3 regions of the Methylobacterium sp. ap11 genome follow, and region 3 is predicted to be linked to each of the others. Evidence: predicted binding sites of a transcription regulator. Region 3 holds the regulator's gene; each other region holds the start of a gene.

Region 1 (6,787 bases), on a different contig from region 3:
GCCTCCCCCAGGCCGTGCAGCCACCAGCGCGCGCCCTCCCGGTTCAAGCAATCGCGAAACAGCCAGTAGCGGGCGCCGGTCTCGTCCTCGACCCGGTAATAGTCGCGGGTGGCCGCGACCTCGTCCTCGGCGAGCCACCACTCGCCGAAGATGCGCTCCGGCCCGTCGGCCCGCGCCACCCGGCGGCGGGTGCCGCGCCAGGTGAAGGCGGTGGGCGGCGCGTCGGGGAGCGCGGCCAGGACCGCCACCGGCTCCGGCACGGGCAGCAGCCGGCCGGGCCGCGGCAGGTCGGCGGGCCAGGTGACGCCGGTGGCGGGGCTCAGGGGGGCGACCCGGCGCACCGCTCGCTCGGGCCACTCGCTCTCGACCGGGCTGCGGCGAAACACCCGGCCGGGGCCGAGGCGCAGCACCAGCCGGTCGACGAGTTCGGCCATCGCGTCCGGATCCGGCTCCTCGCCGGGGGCGGCGAGCTGGCGCGCGTCCAGCCGCTCGACGCGGGGAGCCGAGAGCCGGGCCTCGTCGAGGCCGTGGCCGGGATCGACCTGCGGCAGACGCTCGGTCAGCAGGCGGGCGAGGTGGGTGGGGTCGCGGCTCGGCCGGGCGGTGCCGACGCTGACCGCCTGGTCGAGGCCGTCGACGCGGCGAAACACCAGGTCGAGCCGGCGTGCCCCGAGGCCATGCCGGGCGAGCGCCTCGGCCAGCATGGCGCAGAGCCGCCCGGCCACCCGGGCCAGGGTCTCCGGCGCCCCGATCGGCTCCGGGAAGGTGAGGCGCACGGCGTGCTCGGCCGGGGGCGCGAGATAGGCGAGCGGCTCGGGAGCATGGCCGAGGGCCTGGTCGAGGCGGCGGCCGGGCTCCTCGCCGAAGCGCAGGCGCAGCGGCCCCCGGGGCTGGTCGACGAGGTGGGCGACCCGGCTGAGGCCGAGCTGGGCCAGCCCCGCGACGGTTCCACGATCGAGGCGCAGGGCCCAGAGCGGCAGGTCGAGGAGGTGGGGGCGCTGCCCGCCCGGCGGCAGCACGGTCTCGGGATGCAGGCAGCGGGCGGCGGCCCAGGCGGCGCCCGGCGTGTCGGCGAGCGCCACCCGCACCCGGTAGCCGGCCCGGGCGAGGCGGCGGCGCAGGGAGCCGAGCAACGCCGCCTCGCCGCCCTGCAGGTGGGCGGCACCCGCGACGTCGATCCAGATCCCGTCCGGCGGTTCGGGGGCGACGAGGGGCGCGTAGATCAGGCACCAGGCCGCGAGGCGGTGGAGCGCCGCCGCGTCGCCCTCCGGGTCGGCGGCGATGACCGTGAGGCCCGGGACCATCGCCTGGGCCTGCGCCAGCGCGAGGCCGGGGCGCAGGCCCGCCGCCCGGGCGGCCCGGTCGAGGGCGGTGATCACCCGGCGCGGCCCGTCCTGGCCGGCGGCCACCACCGGCTCATCCGGCGGCGGCGCGCCGTGCCGGCGCCGCCAGCGGTCGGTCGGCCAGCTCGGCAGGAAGACGCAGACGACCCTTCGCATCGGGAGCCTCGAGGAGCCAGGTGCGGGGCTCGGCGCCCCGGGCGCGAACGAGCGCCACGGTCCAGCGGGCCCGCGACAGGCCCGGAACGGAGAGAGCCGGGGACGGCGCCGCGGTGACGCCCCAGCGGGTGGCGGCGGCGTTGGGCTCGGGCACGGCGGCGCCCCAGCGGCGGATCACCAGGGCGAGGCCCCCGCTGCCCTCGGCGGCGAGCTGGAGCCGGCGCGACGGGGTGAGCCCGAGCCGGGCGACCTCGCCGACCACCGCCGCGAGGCCGCGATGGCGCAACCCCTCCTCCATGGTGGGCAGCACCTCGGTCTCGCGCCGGGTCTCGGCGTAGAGTACCCGGTCGGGATGGAGCCCGACCGCGGCGAGGCCGGGGGCGAAGAGGTCGCGGCGGGTGAGGCACCACAGGACCGGGCCGGGGAGCCGGGCCAGGATCGCGGCGACGAACAGGGCCGCGAGCGCCCCCTCCCCGTCCACCGGGCCCGCCGCCAGCACTTCGTGCACCGCGCCGAGGCGCAGGCCCCCGCCCGGCAGATGGGTGTCGATCGGGTCGACGCCGAAGGACAGGACCGGACGTCCCGCCGCCTCGGGCGCCAGCCCGCCGATCTGCTCGCGCAACGCCGCGAGCTGCCGCTCCCGCCCGGCCTGTCGCATCTCATGCCCATCACCGACCGAAACCCGAATATGTTCCTGTTTTGTTCGGTTTCGGGGGGGTGTCAACCGGGGCTGTGGATGGACGGCCTCACCGGCCCACGGAATCCCGGTCGCCTGTTGACGGCAGCGGGGACAACGGCCTCGGCCCGAGTCGCAAGGCCTTGGACCACAACGGGATCGGTCCGGCCCGGGCCACGCGCCGGATTCGGGCATAGCCGTGGGACAACCCGCGCCAAGCCGCCAGGATCGCCGCTGAGCTGGATTCGAGGCCGGCAGGTGCCGTACAACTGTCCTCGGGACGGACGGGCCTCCACGGGCCTCCTGGCGGAGAATCCGGGGTTTCGGGCTCCGGCCGTGCCGGGGGTGAGAATCGAGGTCGGGCGCGAGCCCGGAATCGGGCCTCGCCGGGGCCTGCTGCGGGCCCCGACCGGCACGCCGAGTTGCCTACGGCGGGCCATCCGCGATTCACACAGCTTTCCAAGCTGTTAATCGGGGCCCTGCGCCGAGTAACCTACGAGGCCGCGCAGAGTCGCCTTCCCCGCCCCCCGGATTCCACGCAGACGAGCCTACGGGCCTGCGCCGAGTTGCCTACGCGACCGCGCAGACCTGCCTACGCAAACAGGGGTTAAGCCGTTGATCGGCAACGGGAAATCGCCACCCCATATAATACCCATATAGCTCTACGGATTCAGACTCTGAATCTAGATTCTGAATCTCTCATAAAAAGGGATTTGGGGATCGGGATTGAGGGGGTTCTCGGGCTCGACCGGCAGGTGCGCGGGACCCGTGCCGGCTTGGCGGGAGCGCCCTCCCCTCCCCGCTTCGTTTTCAGAGCTCGGGCCCGTCATCCGACCGAGGCTGAGAGTCTTGGAGCCTCGGGCGGCGAGTCGGAGACTCGCGGCGCCCGAGTCCTCGTTCGACAAAGCCCAGAACAACCGGCTGCGTTTCCCCGGGGATGAGTCCAGCCGAGGCTTGAGCCGGGCGAACCGACTCGCCTCGACGCCCCCTGATGATTCGCCGTCCCGATGCGGGACTCCGTCTCGACTCGCCGGGCCTTGCCGGCGGCCGGATATACTTTGGCGCGACTCCCGGCGCTGTCGCCCCGGAGGGTTGGCGGGAGCCTGCGCCGTCCCGCGGCCGCGTAGGCAATTCGGCGTCGATCCGGTCACGGACCGTAGGCGGCTCTGCGTGGCACCGGTCCCGGAAAAGATGCGGAATCTCAACGCGGAAGCGTTCGATTCCGGGGGCGGCGGCGGTGTGCGGGGGCGTAGGCAGTTCAGCGTGCCGACGGGCGTGTCCGAAGTGGGTGAAGCGTAGGCAACTCGGCGTAGGATAGGCGTGCGAGGCTGGACAGGTGCGATCGATCATGCAAGTATTTTTTACAAATGATCGCTCGAGTTTTTCGATATTTAACCTATGTTATTCGCCATTCAAAGTGTATTTCGAAGCAATCACCGTCTTATTTGGCAGGAAAAATAAAAATATATCGATAAAAATCAAAAACGACCATCGCTACGACCGCGCCCCGAGGCTCTCGCAGGGACGAGACTCGATACGAGGACTCCGGGCCGCGCCGAGAGACTTGTAGGTCTCCTGCGTGCCACGCGTCACGATCATTGCCGGATGAGGTACGCCGGGTCGACGAGCGACCGCCGAGCAGCGTGACGCCTGACGGCAGCAGCTGCGATCCCGGCGTCGGCTCACGCGTAGCGCAGGTCGTCGCGTCGAGGAGGATCCAGCCAGCTGGCAACCGGGACGAGACGGCCCGTGCGCCCTCGCGGGGAAGGCCGTCCGACCATAGGGCCGGCACGCCTCCTCTCTCGCAAGATCCCGGCGGATCCGCACGTCTCCTTCGAGGGCATGTTCGACCAGAGCTGAAAAGTCTATGCCGTTCTCGGCCCCATCCTGGGGCGGTGGCCCATGGAAGATGGACGTACCTCGAAGGAACGATCCAGGGACCGCAGCGAGTTCTGGAAGTCTTCGTCCAAGTCAGCCGATCTTCAATCGCCTGATACCTCGGGATGAGGGCGCGAATGAGATTGAATGTTTCGAGCGAAATCAATGGCTCTTGGGGCGATCTCTGTGCACGCGATCGACCACCCGAGAGATGGGATCCGGCGTGGATGCCGAGGAGAAACGCCGGTTGGCGGCTCTGCCGGACAAGCGGATGTCGCGACCGAAAAATGGAACCGAGTCGTCATCAGATAAAGGAAATAAATCCTATTTCTCGTCACGACGTCACGCGGACGACCCCGCACCGCCGGCGCGAGACGTCACGCGCAGCCGACGCCCCTCCCCTCTCCCGAGCCGGCACGTAGGCAAGTCGGCGGAGTCAAGCCCTTGCGCGGGCTCGCCTATTCGCCAGTGCTGCCTTGGGCGGCACCAGGAGGTCCTTCGGATCGGAGGGCAAAAGCTGCATGCCGCCGTCGTCGAGGGTCAGGCGCAGGCGCGGAAACACCTCGGTGAGGTGGGCGACGTCTTTGCGGAATTCCTGGCGGAAGGAGCGGATCGAGCCGTTCTCGCTGCCGAACTGCTTGTAGAGGTTGTCCCAGGTGAGCCGCAGGGGCCGTTCCAGGCGCGACAGCCGGTAGCCGACCCAAAAAAGCAGGTCGAGCTTGCGCGCCGAGCCGGCAAACGCCCGGGCGGCCCGGATGTCGACCGGCAGGGCGTGCTGGATCAGGTTATCGTAGAACTCGCGGTGGAAGGTGATGGTCGAGGACCAGAGCAGGCCCTGGTCCGGGTGGTTGTGCAGCGGCAGCCACACGTCCATCTGCCGGAACGGCGGCACATTGAGGGTCGAGGCGCGGGTGCCGTCCCACAGGCCGATCTGCATCGAGCAGGCGGCGAGCCGGTTGAGCTGCTCCTTGAACTGCTTGAGCGTGCCGCGCTCGCCGCCGGTGACCGGAAAGCCCATGTCGCGGATGAAGCCCGACATGCTCTGCGCCACCTCGACCTTGGGGCTGCGCTGGCGCACGGCTTCCGTGCAGAGATGCAGCAGCAGCAGGCGCGCCTTCGGGCCGTAGGGCAGCCCCTGCATCTCCATCTCGCCGGTCGACGGGTTGATCAGCCGGCCGGCATTGATGGCGAGGGTGTTGCGGCCGTATTCCCGCGAGACGTTGGTGACGCCCTTCGGCTCGCGATACGGCAGGCCGCAGAGCGCCAGGACCGAGTGGATGTGCTGGATGTTCTCGGGTGCCGCCGGCTCGTTCTCGATCACCTCGCGGACCATGTCGCGGCGGCGCGCGTTGCGGGGCAGCCGGGCGCGCTCGGCGGCGGCCTCGGCCTTCAGCACCACCAGCTTGTCGCGCGCTTCCAACTCGGCGTCGCGCTTGGCCTGGCTGGCGCGCACGAAGGCGAGCGTCGCCTTGTAGGCGACGCTGCCGCGCGCCTTCTCGACGATCTCGAGGAGGTCGGGGTCGCGCACGCCCTCGACCGGTTCGAGGACGGATGGCGGCGGGGTCGTCATCTCCACCAAGGGGCTCCGCAGGGGCATGTCGCCTTGTGCAGGCGCGCATCGTGACACTGTTTGGTGAGTCCTAACGCGCGAAACCCGACTCGACAGAGTCGAGTCGGGCGAGATTCCGAAGCAGATCGCCAGATTCCTGTGAATCGGTGTGGCTAACCGGAGAGTCTTCGTCTCTCCGGCTCTGACGTGGGACGAACCTTAATCGGTCTCGTCGCGGGTCTTCGACTCGGCGAACGCGGCGTAGAGCTGCGGAAGACTCTGGATCAGGTAGGCGGCGAAGTCCGGCTCGAGGCTGTCGTCGACGGTGAGCTGGGTGCCCTGGCGGCCGCGGTCGATCCGCACCACCGGCCGGCCGCCGAGGGTGGTCCACACCGCCGGCACCGGCGCCGGCCGCGGCGCCGGCGCGGTGAGCGCCGAAAACAGCCGGGCGAAGCGGTCGTCCGAGGACAGATCCGAAAAATCCGGCGTTGCTAGGACGCGGGCGATCACGTCTCCGGCCCCCTCGCGGGCCAGCGCCTCGACGAGCGCGGTCCAGCGCGGCCGCCCGGCCTTCGGTGCCGGGCCGATCGCCGCCACGATGTCGGCCGGCACCGCCCGGCCGATGCCGAGCAGGCGCGAGAGCTGGGTCTTCTCCACCGCGAGCGCCGCCATGACGGTGGCGCGGTCGAAGCCGCGATCCTCGAGGGCGATCGCGAACAAGGCCCGCTCGATGTAGCTGAGATCGGCCCGGGCCGAATTTTCCTGGCCCTGCGCGACGACGAGATCCTCGTCCGAGAGCGTCTTGACCACCGCCCGGACCGGCCGGCCGAGTTCGATCGCCGCCCGCAGGCGGCGGTGGCCGTAGGCGACCTGGTAGCGGCCGGCCTCGGTCGGGTGCGGCCGCACCAGGATCGGCACCTGCTGGCCGCGCTCGCGGATCAGCGCCACGAAGGCGGCGTGATCCTCCGGATCGACCGACAGGCGATCCTTCACGAACGAGCCGTCGACGAGCGCGGTCTCGAGCTCGACCACCCGGTCGCCGGAGGCCACCATGGCGCGGGCTTCCGCCGCCGCGCTGGCGATGCGCCCGAGGCTGCGCCCCATGGCGCCGACGGCCCCGGAGCGCACCAGCGGTCGGGGCGCCTCCGGGGTGGTATCGGGCGCCGCGGCCGGCGTCTCGGCCGG
Region 2 (6,787 bases), on a different contig from region 3:
CGAGGCCGACTGATACAGCGCGTCGCTGATCGTCTGCTGGAGGTAGCAGTAGATCACGAATTGCAGCAAGCCGAGCACGAGCATCAGCAGCGGAAAGGCGATCAGAGCGAACTCGACCGCCGTCGCGCCCGACCGGCATCTCAGCATCTTGGCTGCGGAGGTCATCGCAGGTTCTCGGAGGAAGGGGCGGCCACGTCAAGGGCATGAGTTCTGGCAGAAGCGCAGATAGTCGATCAACCCGCCGAAGCTGTCGTCGAGCCCGGCCGCACGCCAGGAGATCCGATAATCCTGCTGCTTGGTGACGCTGAATTTATAGCTTCTCTCGATCCAGGTCTTCGACCAGATGCAGACGTCGGTCATGTACTGCTTGACATAAGTCGGGTCGGTGGTGGCGGTCAGGGCCTGGTCGTCCGACTTGTAGCCGCTCGATTTCGGCTCGACCCAGAGCTCGATGCGCCGGGTCTGCCCGTCGAGGGCGACCGTGCTCGTGCCGGCCGCGTTCTTGGCCACGTCGCCGTCGCGCGTCAGGCCGTCGGTGTCCTTCGGGTTCGAGCAGATGATCGCATCGTTCGGGTACTGGTACGCCCCGACGTTCTTGCGCGCCGTATAGACGTAGCGGACCTCGTAGGTGCCGACCGCGAGGTTGAAGATCATGTTGATCGACGAGTTCGTCGTGTTGTTGCCCCGCGTGCAGGCATTCTGCTGGGCCGTGGTGCGGGTGCCGACCTGATTGCTGCAATCGCTGTCGAGCTCGGCGAAGGACTTGCCGTACTGGACGCCGTCGCCGGTCGTGATCGCCGAGAGCTGGTCGACCTCGACACCGGCATTCGTCGTTCCCCATGACTTCCCCTGGCAGATCGAGCTGGTGCAGTTCGCCTGCGACATCGTGCCGAACACCGCCCAGCCGCCGACCAGCTGCGAGGCGTAGCCCTCGAACGACTCGGACATCATCATCGTCGGCGGGCCGGACGAGGACGCTGCCTGGACGTTGCAGTCGCGCGTCACGGAGAAGTCGACGCTGTCCTTGTTGAGGAATTTCTTGAAGAACAGCCCGACGCTCCCGGTCGCCACGACGTGGATGTTGCCCGGACGGACGCTCAGCGGCGGCGTGGTGAGCACCGTGGAGGATACCGTCGGCGTCGCGGTGATCTGGGCGGTCGCGGTCAGGCCCCGCTCCGACCGGTTCTTGTCGGCGTAGGACTGGACCGTCGCGCCGTAGCCGCTCGGCATGCTCAGACCGGTCAGGCTCTCGACGTAGACCTCGGCCTGTCGGCAGCTCAGGTCGGTCGCCGAGATCAGCCTCTGCTTGTACTCGACCGCGCGCGAGATCTCGATGCTGCCACCGATGCCCACCATGAGGATCGGCAGCAGGATGCCGAACAGGACGGTGGTGATGCCCCCCCGGTCGCCCATGAATCCGTGGCGCCTCGTGGACTCGAAACGCATCCTTGTCTCCGCGGGTCGTTCGATCCAAACGCCGCGGGACTGTCTTCCTAAATTATTTAACAAGTATTAATTCGGTATTAGAGCTTGCGCTTGTACCGAGATTATTGATTCTCGGTTGTTTCAACGGACGTCGTCCTGTCGCGCCTTGCTCGGAACGGCGCAGCGCCCGGCCATGTCGTGGCCGGGCGCTGCTCCAGGTTATCGATCTTGCAGTAATTTTTTCGACGAGCCTGAAGCCGTCTCGTCGAAAAGTGCTCTAGAACGGGATGTCGTCGTCCAGGTCGTCATAGCGCTTCTGGTTGCCGCCGCCGGATGCGGGAGCGGGGCGCCGCTCGCCACCGCCGCCGGACGACGAGCGCCCGCCGGAGCTGCGGCCGCCGCCACTGCCACCACCGCCGCCGCCGCCGCCGTAGTCACCGCCGCGGCTGATCTGGCCGCCGCCCATGTCGTCGGCGCCCATCTCGCCCATGCCGCCCTCGGCCCCGCCGCCGCGGCCGTCGAGGATGGTCAGCTCGCCACGGAAGCGCTGCAGCACGATCTCGGTCGTGTACTTCTCGACGCCGGACTGGTCCTGCCACTTGCGGGTCTGGAGCTGGCCTTCGACGTAGACCTTGGATCCCTTGCGCAGGTACTGCTCGGCGACGCGGGCCAGGTTCTCGTTGTAGATCACGACCGAGTGCCACTCGGTCTTTTCCTTGCGCTCGCCGCTCGCCTTGTCCTTCCAGGACTCGGACGTGGCCAGGCGCAGGTTCACCACCGGATCGCCGGAGGCCAGCCGGCGGGTCTCGGGGTCGCGCCCGAGATTGCCCACCAGGATCACCTTGTTCACGCTGCCCGCCATTCCGCTCTCCTCTCGTTCCATCTCACTCGGGCGTTCGCTTCGGCGCAGGCCCGCCCGACGCCGCGGACCACCGCATCGGTCCTGCGAGTTGGGCCGAACCGGCCGGGCCCGGCAAGGGGAGGGGGCGCCTTGTGCCCGAAACACACATCGCCGAGGCCCGAATGTGTTCTACATTTGTTCGTCGAGCGAGGCAAGCTCCGTCGGCGCGCCCCGACGGGCGGCCTGCACTACGAGAGCCCGGTCGGGACAATCATCCGTCCTGTCCGGCCGGTGCCGTGAAGTCGTCCACGCGCGCTTGCGGTGCGTCGCCCGCTCCAAGCCGTGCTGCCGCAAGGTTCCGCCTCGTCGCGAGCAGGCCGCGTCCCGGCTCCGATCCGCCGCCAGTGTGTCGGGCAAGTCTCGGCTGACGTAAATTTTAGCCGGGGCGGGATTGCCAGCGCGCTGAACTCGTGGCGGAGTGCCGAAACATGCCGCGAGGGCGTTGACGTCGCTACTCCCACGCTGCATGCCGCGCCACCGGTCCCAGGGCCGGCAGGACGACCGCCGGAGACGTCAGCGGGTGTCCGTCGATGAACGAGCGGGCCGGACCGTCGGTGGGTTCCGGCCGTCGAACGTATTCCGGTTGAATATGCGGCGAAGGCCGCACCGCGACGGCCGACCTGAAGGCGGCCGGCACCGTGGGGAGAGAACGAACATGCAGCACGCCACGCCGTCCGCGACGGCCCCGGGCTCGTCGCAGCCCTGGTACAAGGTCCTCTACATCCAGGTTCTGATCGCCATCGCGCTCGGCGTCCTGCTCGGCTACGTCGCCCCCGACACCGCCAAGGCGATGAAGTGGCTCGGCGACGCCTTCATCGCGCTCATCAAGATGATGATCGCGCCGATCATCTTCTGCACCATCGTGCACGGCATCGCGTCGATCGGCGACCTCAAGAAGGTCGGCCGCGTCGGCCTCAAGGCGCTGATCTACTTCGAGGTGGTGTCCTCGCTCGCCCTCGTCATCGGCGTGATCGTCGGCGAGATCGTGCAGCCGGGCGCCGGCTTCGGCGCCACGGCGGCGCAGCTCGACGCCAAGGCGGTGGCCGGCTACGTCAGCAAGGCGCAGGCCGATTCCACGGTCGCCCACATCATGGCGATCATCCCCAAGAGCTACTTCGACGCCTTCGCGGGCGGCGACCTCCTGCAGATCCTGCTGATCTCGGTGCTGACCGGCGTCGTCATCACGGGCCTGGGCGAGCGCGGCAAGCCGGCGATCCACGCCATCGAGGCGGCGGGCGAGATCTTCTTCCGCATCATCGGCATGATCGTGAAGCTCGCGCCGCTCGGCGCCTTCGGCGCCATGGCCTACACGATCGGTCAGTACGGCATCGGCAAGCTCGGCAACCTCGCCGGCCTCGTCGCCACCTTCTACCTGACGAGCCTCCTGTTCGTGCTGGTGGTGCTCGGGCTGATCGCGCGCTTCTCCGGCTTCTCGATCCTCAAGTTCCTGGCCTACATCAAGGACGAGCTCCTGATCGTGCTCGGCACCTCGTCGTCCGAGACGGTGCTGCCGCACATGATGCAGAAGATGAAGCGGCTCGGCGCCTCGGATTCGGTCGTCGGCCTCGTCATCCCGACCGGCTACTCGTTCAACCTCGACGGCACCAACATCTACATGACGCTGGCCACCCTGTTCCTGGCCCAGGCCGTGGGGGCGGATCTCAGCTTCGGGCAGTACGCCACCATCATCGCGGTCGCGATGCTGACCTCGAAGGGCGCCTCGGGCGTCACCGGCGCCGGCTTCATCACGCTCGCCGCCACGCTCGCGGCCATTCCCGGCAACCCGGTCCCGGTCGCCGCGATGGCGCTGATCCTCGGCATCGACAAGTTCATGTCGGAGTGCCGCGCGCTCACCAACCTCGTCGGCAACGGCGTCGCCTGCGTGGTGGTCAGCCGCTGGGAGGGCGAGCTCGATCCGGTCAAGCTGCGCGAGGTGATGGCCAATCCCCTCGCCATCGGCACCGAGATCGCCGACGAGAAGCCGGTCCCGGTCGCGCCGTAGGCGGGATGGCACAGCTGCGCATCGGCATCGATCTCGGCGGCACCAAGATCGCCGGGATCGCCCTCGACGGATCCGGCCGGGTCCTGGCCGAACGGCGCGTCGCGACCCCGCGGGGCGACTACGACGCCTCGCTCCGGGCCATCGCGGCGCTGGTCGGGGCGCTCGAGCACGCGGCCGGCGCGACCGGCACCGTGGGAGTCGGCATCCCCGGCGCGCTCGTGCCGGGGACCGGCCGCGTCAAGAACGCGAACTCGACCTGGCTCAACGGCCGGCCGCTCGGCGACGACCTCTCGTACGTCCTCGGACGGCCGGTGCGGCTCGAGAACGACGCCAACTGCCTGGCGGTGTCCGAGGCCGTCGACGGGGCGGGCGAAGGCCTCGCGGTCGTCTGGGCGGTGATCCTCGGCACCGGGGTCGGGTCCGGCATCGCGCTCGCCGGCCGTGCCCTCTCCGGGCGCCAGCGCATCGCCGGGGAGTGGGGCCACAACCCGCTGCCCTCTCCCGGCGACGACGAGCGCCCGGGCCCGGCCTGCTATTGCGGTCGCCACGGCTGCCTCGAGACCTGGCTCTCCGGGCCGGGGCTCGCCGCCGACCACGCCCGGCGCACCGACCGGGCGATGAGCGGCGAGGCGATCGTCGCGGCGATGCGGGCCGGCGACGCGGCGGCGGCTGCGACCTTCGGGCGCTGGCTCGACCGGCTCGGGCGCGGCCTCGCCGGCGTCGTCAACGTGCTCGACCCGGACGCGATCGTGCTCGGCGGCGGCCTCTCGACGATCCCCGAGATCTACGACGCGCTGCCGGAGCGCGTCGCCCCCCACATCTTCGGCGGCGGCTTCGCCACGCCGATCCGGCAGAGCCGCCACGGCGACGCCTCGGGCGTGCGCGGGGCGGCATGGCTGTGGAACGGGGAGGATGCGCCTGCCGCCTGAGGCGTGCTAACCGGTCTCGTCGACCGCCTTTCGCGCCTCGGGAGATCGCCTGTGCCGGCCAGACCCGTCGACCTCGATCCGGCCTCGATCCGCATCCTCGAGCACCTGCAGCAGGACAGCGAGGTCGGCATCGGCGACCTCGCCGAGGCGGTCGGCCTCTCGACCTCGCCGTGCTGGCGCCGGGTCGCCGACCTCAAGGCCCGGGGCATCATCCGGCGCTGCGTCGCGGTGGCCGACCCGCAGGCGCTCGGCCTGCACGTCAACGTCTTCGTCCACGTCTCGCTGGAGAAGCAGACCCAGGCCGCCCTCCAGGCCTTCTCCGACGCCATCCGCCACCGGCCGGAGGTGATGGAATGCTACCTGATGAGCGGCGAGGCCGACTACATGCTGCGGGTGGTGGTCGAGGACCTGGCCGAGTACCAGCGTCTCATCGTCGATCACCTCACGCGCATCCCCGGCGTCGCCAAGATCCGGTCGAGCTTCGCGCTCGATCAGGTGAAGTACACGACGGCGTTGCCGCTGGATCACCTGAAGGGCTGACGCGGCCGGGACGATCCCCGGACCTCCCCGTCCGTGCCCTCGTCCCGAGGCCGCAGATGGAGATGGACGATGCCGGGCACGCCCGGCGATAGCCCGGTGCCCCCTCTCCACGCCGGCACTGCGGGGGTAGCTTTCCGTCTCTGCGCAGGCTCGCGCTGTTTTCTCGCGCAAGTTCCCGCGCAAGTTCCCGCGCACGTCCTTGCACCTTGCCCTGGCCGGGGCGGACGGTCTACCCCATCTGTCCGGCGGGCCCTCCGGGCTCGCGACGTGAAGGCCGTTCTCCCGAGGTCATCGATGCTCACCGACACTCCCGCGGCCGGCCAGACCCCTGCGGGCGCCCTGATCAAGGACACCACCACCGCGACCTTCCGGCAGGACGTGATGCAGGAATCCCTGCAGCAGCCGGTGCTGGTGGATTTCTGGGCGCCGTGGTGCGGGCCGTGCAAGCAGCTCACGCCGATCATCGAGAAGGCCGTCAAGGATGCCGGCGGCAAGGTGAAGCTCGTCAAGATGAACATCGACGAGCATCCCCAGATCGCCGGCCAGCTCGGCATCCAGTCGATCCCGGCGGTGATCGCGTTCCAGCGCGGCCAGCCGGTCGACGGCTTCATGGGCGCCCTGCCTGAGGGCCAGATCAAGGCCTTCATCGAGCGCCTGGTCGGCCCCCTCGGCCCCACCGCGGTCGAGGACCTGATGGTGGAGGCGCAGGCCGCCGCCGAGGCCGGCGACACCGAGGCCGCCGCCGAGATCTACGCCGCCGTGCTCGGCCAGGAGCCGGGCCATGCCGGCGCCATCGCGGCGCTCGCCCGCCTGATCCTCGACCGCGACGACGTCGAGGGCGCGCGCCAGTTCCTCGATTCGGCGCCGCCCGAGGCCGCCAAGGACCCGGCCATCGCCGCGGTGCGGGCGGCGATCGAGCTCGCCGAGCAGGCGGCCTCCCTCGGCGACCTCGCCGGCTTCCAGCGCCGGATCGAGGCCGACCCGGCCGAC
Region 3 (6,787 bases):
CCTTCTTCGACAAGGTGACGGTGAACGCCGACGAGCCGGCCCTGCGCGCCAACCGCCTAGCGCTCCTCAACGCGCTCCGGGCGGCGACCCGGGAGGTCGCGGACTTCTCCCGCATCGGCGGCGAGGGCCGCTGAGCGCAACGCGCGACCGGGCTCTCCCGTAAGCCCGGCCGCGCGCGTCCGGCCGTCGATCCGGCGCCGTGAGCCAATCCGCGTCTCCCGCGTTTCCCCGGCGGGAGAGGGCGGCCGCCCCCCGGCTCCCGCGGTCCCCCCGGGGGCCGGCGGATCGACACGGTGCGGCGAGGGACTTTGACTGCGATGCACCAGAACGCCATCCGACCGCACCGGGACAAGCCGGGAGTCTCGGCCCGCGGCATCGTGCTCACCCTGCTCGGGGTCGTGATCGGCAGTGCCGGCTACTACGCCTCCTGGCGCTACCAGACCCCGCTTGGCACGATCGGCGGTATCGCCGGTCTGGCGCTCTGCGTGATCGGCACCAGCCACGGCCACGAGGGCGGGCACTAAGCTCGACTTTGGCCTTCAGGCTGCGTTGCAGGGAGGGCGGGCCCCGGGCGGCGGCAGGGGCGAAGCACGGTTTCGTTCTGTGCCGCTGGAGCCGGGATGTCGCCAAAACGCGCTCACGCCAGCGAGCGTATCCGGGAGGGCGGGTTGCGCCTTCGGGTACCGGGCGGCCTGCACCGCCTTGCGGCGTTCGCGAGCGGGCCGACGCGCTGCCGACAGGAGATTGCGGAGAGCAGGGCGAGCAGGCAGGGGTGGTGCGGGCGATCACCCGGCCCGACCACTGGCGCTGGGTCTCGACGCCGAGATGGGCGCGAGTCTCCCGGACGGTAACCTCGACGCTCCCGTACCCGTCACGGCTCTCTGGCGGTGGTGATCAATAACTGGCGAAGGAATTCCGGGATCGAGCGGAATGATCTGTGGTCCCGCCGGTCGGATCGGGGTGGTCGGGGCGTTGTCCGGTTGCGCTTTCGGTGGCCGGTCCGGGCGCCGGCCGCGCGTCGTCTGATCGCGAAAGGGTTCGTGGCGGAGCGCGAAGGCACGCTTTCCTCTTCGAACCGGACAATCGCCGCACGGCGTATGGTTTCGACGTCGTCGGTGCCGAGACGATCCGCGATGAACGCCCGCACGGCCGGGTTCTTGTCCAGCCGCGAGAGGCGATGCTGAGTCTGGACCCTGGAGCCGCGTCCGATGGCGCGTGGTACTCGGCTTCTTCCGCCCCAACATCCCGTTTTTTCAAAGCCGCTTGCGGAACACTTGCGGAACGCTTACCATGTTCGCGATTTGTTTCCGGAGCGCGGCAGCGCGGGGATGAGAGAGTCACATGCTCACGCGTAAGCAGTTGGACCTGCTCCGCTTCATTCAGCAGAGAATGCGCGAGACGGGTGTCCCCCCGTCCTTCGACGAGATGAAGGACGCCCTCGACCTGAAGTCGAAATCGGGCATCCACCGCCTGATCACCGCCCTGGAGGAGCGCGGCTTCCTGCGCCGTCTGCCGAACCGGGCCCGGGCGATCGAGGTGATCCGCATCCCCGATACGGTGACGGGGCCGGCGACGGCTCCCGCGGCCGGGGCCGAGGTGGTGCGGTTCAACCCGAGCGTCGTCGAGGGCGGGCGCGCCCACGAGCCGAAGCGGCAAGCCGGCATCCCCGCCATGGCGACGGCCTCGGATGAGAACGGCCACTCGGTCAGCGTACCGGTGATGGGCCGGATCGCCGCCGGTACGCCGATCTCGGCGATCCAGAGCCAGAGCCGCACGGTGGCGATGTCGCCGGACTTCCTGGCCAGCGGCGAGCACTACGCCCTGGAGGTGCGCGGCGACTCGATGATCGAGGCCGGCATCCTCGACGGCGACCTCGTGGTGATCCGCCGCCAGGAGACCGCCAATACCGGCGACATCATCGTGGCGCTGATCGACGACGAAGAGGCGACCTTGAAGCGCCTGCGGCGCCGAGGCTCGTCGATCGCGCTCGAGGCCGCCAACCCGGCCTACGAGACCCGGGTGCTCGGGCCGGATCGGGTGCGGATCCAGGGCCGGCTGGTGAGCCTGGTGCGGAAGTACTGAGTTCGCGCGGGGAGCGCCTTCGCCCGACCCCCCGCACGGGAGGGTGGCCTGCGAAGCAGGCCGGAAGAGGGGGAGCGACGCTTCCGGAAAAACATGTGGCACGCCGCCATGTTCTGCGGGCCTGATCCGGTCCGCAGCTCCGGCGGGCGTGCCCATGGCGCCAGTTCGGGCGCCCGTGCGGCAGAGCTTCTATGCGACCGCACGACCGCGCAGCGAAACCCACAAGGCCTATCTCGACATGATCGGCGGCGGCGACGTGCTCCGCGCCGGCTCGCTCGTCAGCCCGACCACGACCGACGGCTTGCCAGTGAACCTCGGCAAGTTGCGCGAGCAGTTCGCCGGCGAGAACGCCCTCGCGCCGCAGGGCGGCTGCCTGAGCTTGACCAAGGACATTTTCTTCACGAGTCCCTCGCCGGCCTCGGCGCTGGTCGAGGGCTGCAGCTCGACAGGGCCTGGTGACTCGATCAGGGTCACGGACCGGAAGCGGCTCGGTGACGGGTTTCGCGAACACGATGTGCTGGGTGAGGGGTCCATGCTCATGCGGAGTGCCGGCCCGTGAGCGTGGTCGGGACGACCAGCATTATCGGGTTCGATTCGGCCTGGACCGACAACCCTCGTGCGCCGGGTGCGATCTGCACGATTCGCATCGACCGGGCCGGCCGCCGCACCCTCGTGCCGCCGCGCCTCGCCTCGTTCGACGAGGCTCGCGCGGCGATCGAGGCGGAGAGCGCCATCAGCGACTTGCGCCTCGTCGCCCTCGACCAGCCGACCCTGGTTCCGAACGCGACCGGGATGCGCCCGGTCGATCGGGTCGCGGCCTCCCTGATCTCCTGGCTCGGCGGCGGCGTGCAGCCGGCGAACCGCGGGAAGGCCGGGATGTTCGACGACGCGGCCCCGCTCTGGCGCTTCAAGGAGCGGCTCGGCGCGACGGAGGATCCGGAGGCCTCGCGGGAGGCCATCCGCGGCCTCTACCTGATGGAGGTCTTTCCCGCCCTGGCGATGCCGTCCCTCGATCCCGCCTTCGACGGCCGCCTGCGCGGACCGCGCTACAACCCGGCCCGCCGCAAGACCTTCACGCTGGCGGGCTGGCAGGCGGTGATCGCGGCGGTGCGGCGGCAAGCGGTCGAGTCCAGGATCGCCGGGCTCGCGGACTGGGCCGACGACCTGGCGCGGATCGCAACCCCGCGCAAGGCCGACCAGGACCGGCTCGACGCGGTGCTCTGCGCCCTCATCGGGCTGCACTGGCTCGTCCAGCCACGTCACAGCTCGATCATGATCGGCGACCGCATCGCGGGCTACATGGTGGCGCCGGCAAGCCCGTCGGTGCGAACGCGGCTCGAGACTGCCGCCAAGGCTTGCGCCGTTCCGGTCGACCCCGAGCGCCGCGTCACGGCCTCGGCCAGCGGCGGGCCTTGAAGGTGGTCTCGTCGCCGTTCCGCAAGGCGATCTCGCCGTGGATCGTGTCGGCACCGTCGCACTCGGCCCAGCCGTCGCCGAACACCTCGTCGCCCTCGTCCGAGCCCTGGAAGCGGAAGTCGACATCGGTTCGGCTGCAGGCGCCGTCGAGGCTTGCGGCGACGGCGCCGAAGCGGAACCTGTCCGCTCCGTTCGGCCCGGAGGCGATGAAGGCCGGCTCGACGAGGTCGAGATAGTCGTTGTCCCGGGCGCCGGCCTAGGTGATGCCCGCTCCCGAATATTCTCCATGCGACCTATCTCCTGGCGGGCGGGAGAACGATCATGACCGGCGAGAAGGCGACAGCCCGGGGCACCATCCTTGCCCAGTATCGGCCGATCCGGTGCGCGATCCAGGCCGTCCTCGCGCAGGCCGTGGATGCCTGCAGGAAGCCCGACCTCAACCGGGCCGCCAAGCATCTCGGCCTCCTCGACGAGGCGCACCTCGCGGACGACACGGTCCTCAATATGCTCTGCGACGTGGCGCTGTTCGAGCCCAACCAGCGCGGCCGGCGCGTCTTCGACGGCTTCCTGCGCGATCGCCTCGCCGCTCTCGACCCGGGCGAGCAGGAGGTCGCCCGCCGAATGGAGGGCGCGTTCGTGTCGATCTTCCGGGTGGCCGGGCGGCACGCCCAGGCCGGTCTATGGCTCGAGGACCTGCTCGCCGCCGGACGCCGCCTCTGGCTCGTCGACGAGAGTCTCGAAGCCTCCGCCTCCGATGGGGAGGTGATCGGCATGCGGCTGTTCGAGGCCGGGTCGTTCCACGCCGGCTTCGGCATCATCGTCGAGCCGCAAGAGGATCTGGTCGCATTCTGCACGCAGGCCGCCGCCCGCGGCAACCGCCTGCCCATCCGCCACTCCCTGGCGGCCGCGCTCTATGCCGACGACATCCAGGCGCGGAGCCTGCCCAGCCTCGACGAGGTGGACATGCCCGAGGTCGTCGTCGAAGCCCTGATGCGACAGGCCGGCGTCCCGCAAGGCACGCCCGTGGCACGGCCTCGCCGGGGCCGCAGACGACCGAAGTGAGGGGCAACCGGAACGCGCCCGTGGCGCTCGCGATTCAACCGGACGAACCTCGGGCCTTGCCCGGGGTTCGTCCGCTCCCGCCACACGCCGCGTCGCGGGCACGGTCGGGATGACGACGAACCGGAGGAGGACGCCATGACCCGTATCGACCGCCGCACGCTCCTCGGCGCCGCGAGCCTGGCGCTCGCGGGCAGCACGGCGCAGGCCGCCTCCGACCCCGTCGCGCCGCCCGCCCGGTCGACCCCGCCGCACGACGTCACCCGCACGCTCGCCCGCTACGTGACGACGGCCCGCTTCGAGGACCTGCCCGAGGCGGTGCGGCGCGAGGGCACCCGCACCTTCCTCAACTGGGTCGGCGTCGCCATCGGCGGCTCGCACCACGAGACCCTCGACGTCGCGGTCTCGGCGCTCCAGCCCTTCTCCGGGCCGCCGCAGGCCGGGCTGTTCGGGCGCAGCGAACGCTTCGACATCATGAACGCCGCGTTCCTCAACGGCGTGTCGAGCCACATCTTCGACTACGACGACACCCACCTGAAGACCGTGATCCACCCGGCCGGACCGGTCGCCTCGGCGATCCTGGCGCTGGCCGAAATGCGTCCGGTCTCCGGCGCCGAGTTCCTCAACGCGCTCGTGCTCGGCGTCGAGACCGAGTGCCGGATCGGCAACGCGGTCTATCCCAACCACTACGACGTCGGCTGGCACATCACCGGCACGGCGGGCGTGTTCGGGGCCGCCGCCGCCGCGGGCCGGCTGCTGGGGCTCTCCGAGCAGCAGATGGTCTGGGCTCTGGGGCTCGCCGCCTCGCAGCCGGTGGGCCTGCGCGAGTCGTTCGGCTCGATGAACAAGAGCTTCAACCCCGGCCGTGCCGCCGCCAACGGGCTGTTCGCGGCGATCCTGGCCTCGAAGAACTACACGAGCTCGGACGGGATGATCGAGGCCAGGCGCGGCTGGGCCAACACCCTTTCGACGAAGCAGGATTACCGCGAGATCACCGAGGGGCTGGGCAGCCGCTACGAGGCGGCGCTCAACACCTACAAGCCCTTCGCCTGCGGCATCGTCATGCATCCGGCGATCGATGCGGCGGTGCAGTTGCGCACCGAGAACCGCTTGACGCCTGAGCAGATCCAGCGCGTCGACCTCAAGGTGCATCCGCTGGTGCTGGAGCTCACCGGCAAGACCGCGCCGCGCACCGGGCTCGAGGGCAAGTTCAGCATCACCCACGCGGTGGCGGTGGCCCTCGTCGAGGGGGCGGGCGGCGAGAAGCAGTTCAGCGACCGGGCGGTGCGCGACCCCGTCGTGACGGCCCTGCGCGCCAAGGTGGTGCCGACCGTCACCCCGGGCGTGAAGCCCGAGCAGGTCGACCTGACGATCACGCTCGCGGACGGGCGCACGCTGACGCGCCACATCGAGCACGCGGTCGGCAGCGTCGAGAACCCGATGAGCGACGCGGACCTCGAGCGCAAGTTCACCGACCTCGCCGACGGCATCCTGCCCGAGGCGCAGATCCGGCGCGTCATGAGCCTGTGCCGGGACGTGGCCAACCTGAAGGACGCCGGCAAGGTCGCCCGGGCCGGGGCGCGGGCCTGACCGGAGACACGCCGCAGCCGGGCGCTCGCCGCGCGTCACGAGCGACCCGTGCAAGCGGCGCGCGGGATCAGGGTGCCGTCCACCGGACAGGTCTCGGCGACGCGCCTGGCCGGCGCACCGGCGGCATGCCGCGCCGCCCGCACCGTCGGCCTGTCCCGGCGTCGTTGCCTCCCCCCCGGCGCAGCCGACGCGTTTCGACCGTGTGACCTTTTTCGTCGGAGCCTTCGCCCGGATCCCCTCGAGCGGACTGGCTGACCCAGGGCGATCGGGTGAAGTGTCATGGGGCAACGAGCCTGACGAGATAGTCGTCGTCCCAGCCTGCGGTTTTGCGGGCGAGGCGCATGGAGTCCTTGCGCTTTTTGCGGGCTGCCACGGTCACCGCGATGTGGCGGACCGTCTTCATGTTCTGCGGAGCATGAGCGGTGCGGATGCGCGATTGATCGTCGTGGAGGGCGACGTCGAGGATCCAGTGCAGTCCGTTCTCGATCGCCCGGTGCTGCCGGATGGCAGGCCCGAGGCGGTCGGCGCCGAGCGGTGACGAGGTCAGGTAGCAGCGGGTCTCACGCTCGATCCTGGTTGCCGCGTCACGGGTGCTCGTATCACGGGTGCGGTCGACGACGATGAGGCTTTTCAGCCCCGG

The links. Region 3 encodes LexA, which represses DNA repair genes until DNA is damaged. Its sites were predicted from a motif close to TGTTCNNNNTGTGTTCNG; they were not measured.
Region 1: BMX97_RS06330 (ImuA family protein) is a predicted target of LexA. The motif match lies at 2,189-2,206, and genes of this name have one in related genera.
Region 2: ssb (single-stranded DNA-binding protein) is a predicted target of LexA. The motif match lies at 2,452-2,469, and genes of this name have one in related genera.

The regions. Positions count from the first base shown of each region.
Region 1 is NZ_FOEB01000003.1:374,494-381,280, reverse strand. It holds gene BMX97_RS06335 (DUF6504 family protein) at 1-1,499, opposite strand, end outside; gene BMX97_RS06330 (ImuA family protein) at 1,417-2,157, opposite strand; gene BMX97_RS06325 (replication protein RepA) at 4,490-5,623, opposite strand; gene repB (plasmid partitioning protein RepB) at 5,822-6,787, opposite strand, start outside.
Region 2 is NZ_FOEB01000012.1:77,550-84,336, forward strand. It holds gene BMX97_RS33340 (TadE/TadG family type IV pilus assembly protein) at 1-165, opposite strand, end outside; gene BMX97_RS18465 (TadE/TadG family type IV pilus assembly protein) at 196-1,446, opposite strand; gene ssb (single-stranded DNA-binding protein) at 1,703-2,287, opposite strand; gene BMX97_RS18475 (dicarboxylate/amino acid:cation symporter) at 2,982-4,328, shown strand; gene BMX97_RS18480 (ROK family protein) at 4,334-5,257, shown strand; gene BMX97_RS18485 (Lrp/AsnC family transcriptional regulator) at 5,309-5,797, shown strand; gene trxA (thioredoxin) at 6,092-6,787, shown strand, end outside.
Region 3 is NZ_FOEB01000002.1:122,175-128,961, forward strand. It holds gene glyS (glycine--tRNA ligase subunit beta) at 1-134, shown strand, start outside; gene BMX97_RS03065 (hypothetical protein) at 318-524, shown strand; gene lexA (transcriptional repressor LexA) at 1,342-2,082, shown strand; gene BMX97_RS03075 (DUF4357 domain-containing protein) at 2,258-2,641, shown strand; gene BMX97_RS03080 (DUF429 domain-containing protein) at 2,638-3,498, shown strand; gene BMX97_RS03090 (DUF7986 domain-containing protein) at 3,820-4,560, shown strand; gene BMX97_RS03095 (MmgE/PrpD family protein) at 4,696-6,147, shown strand; gene BMX97_RS33505 (hypothetical protein) at 6,350-6,685, shown strand; gene BMX97_RS31915 (transposase family protein) at 6,778-6,787, opposite strand, start outside.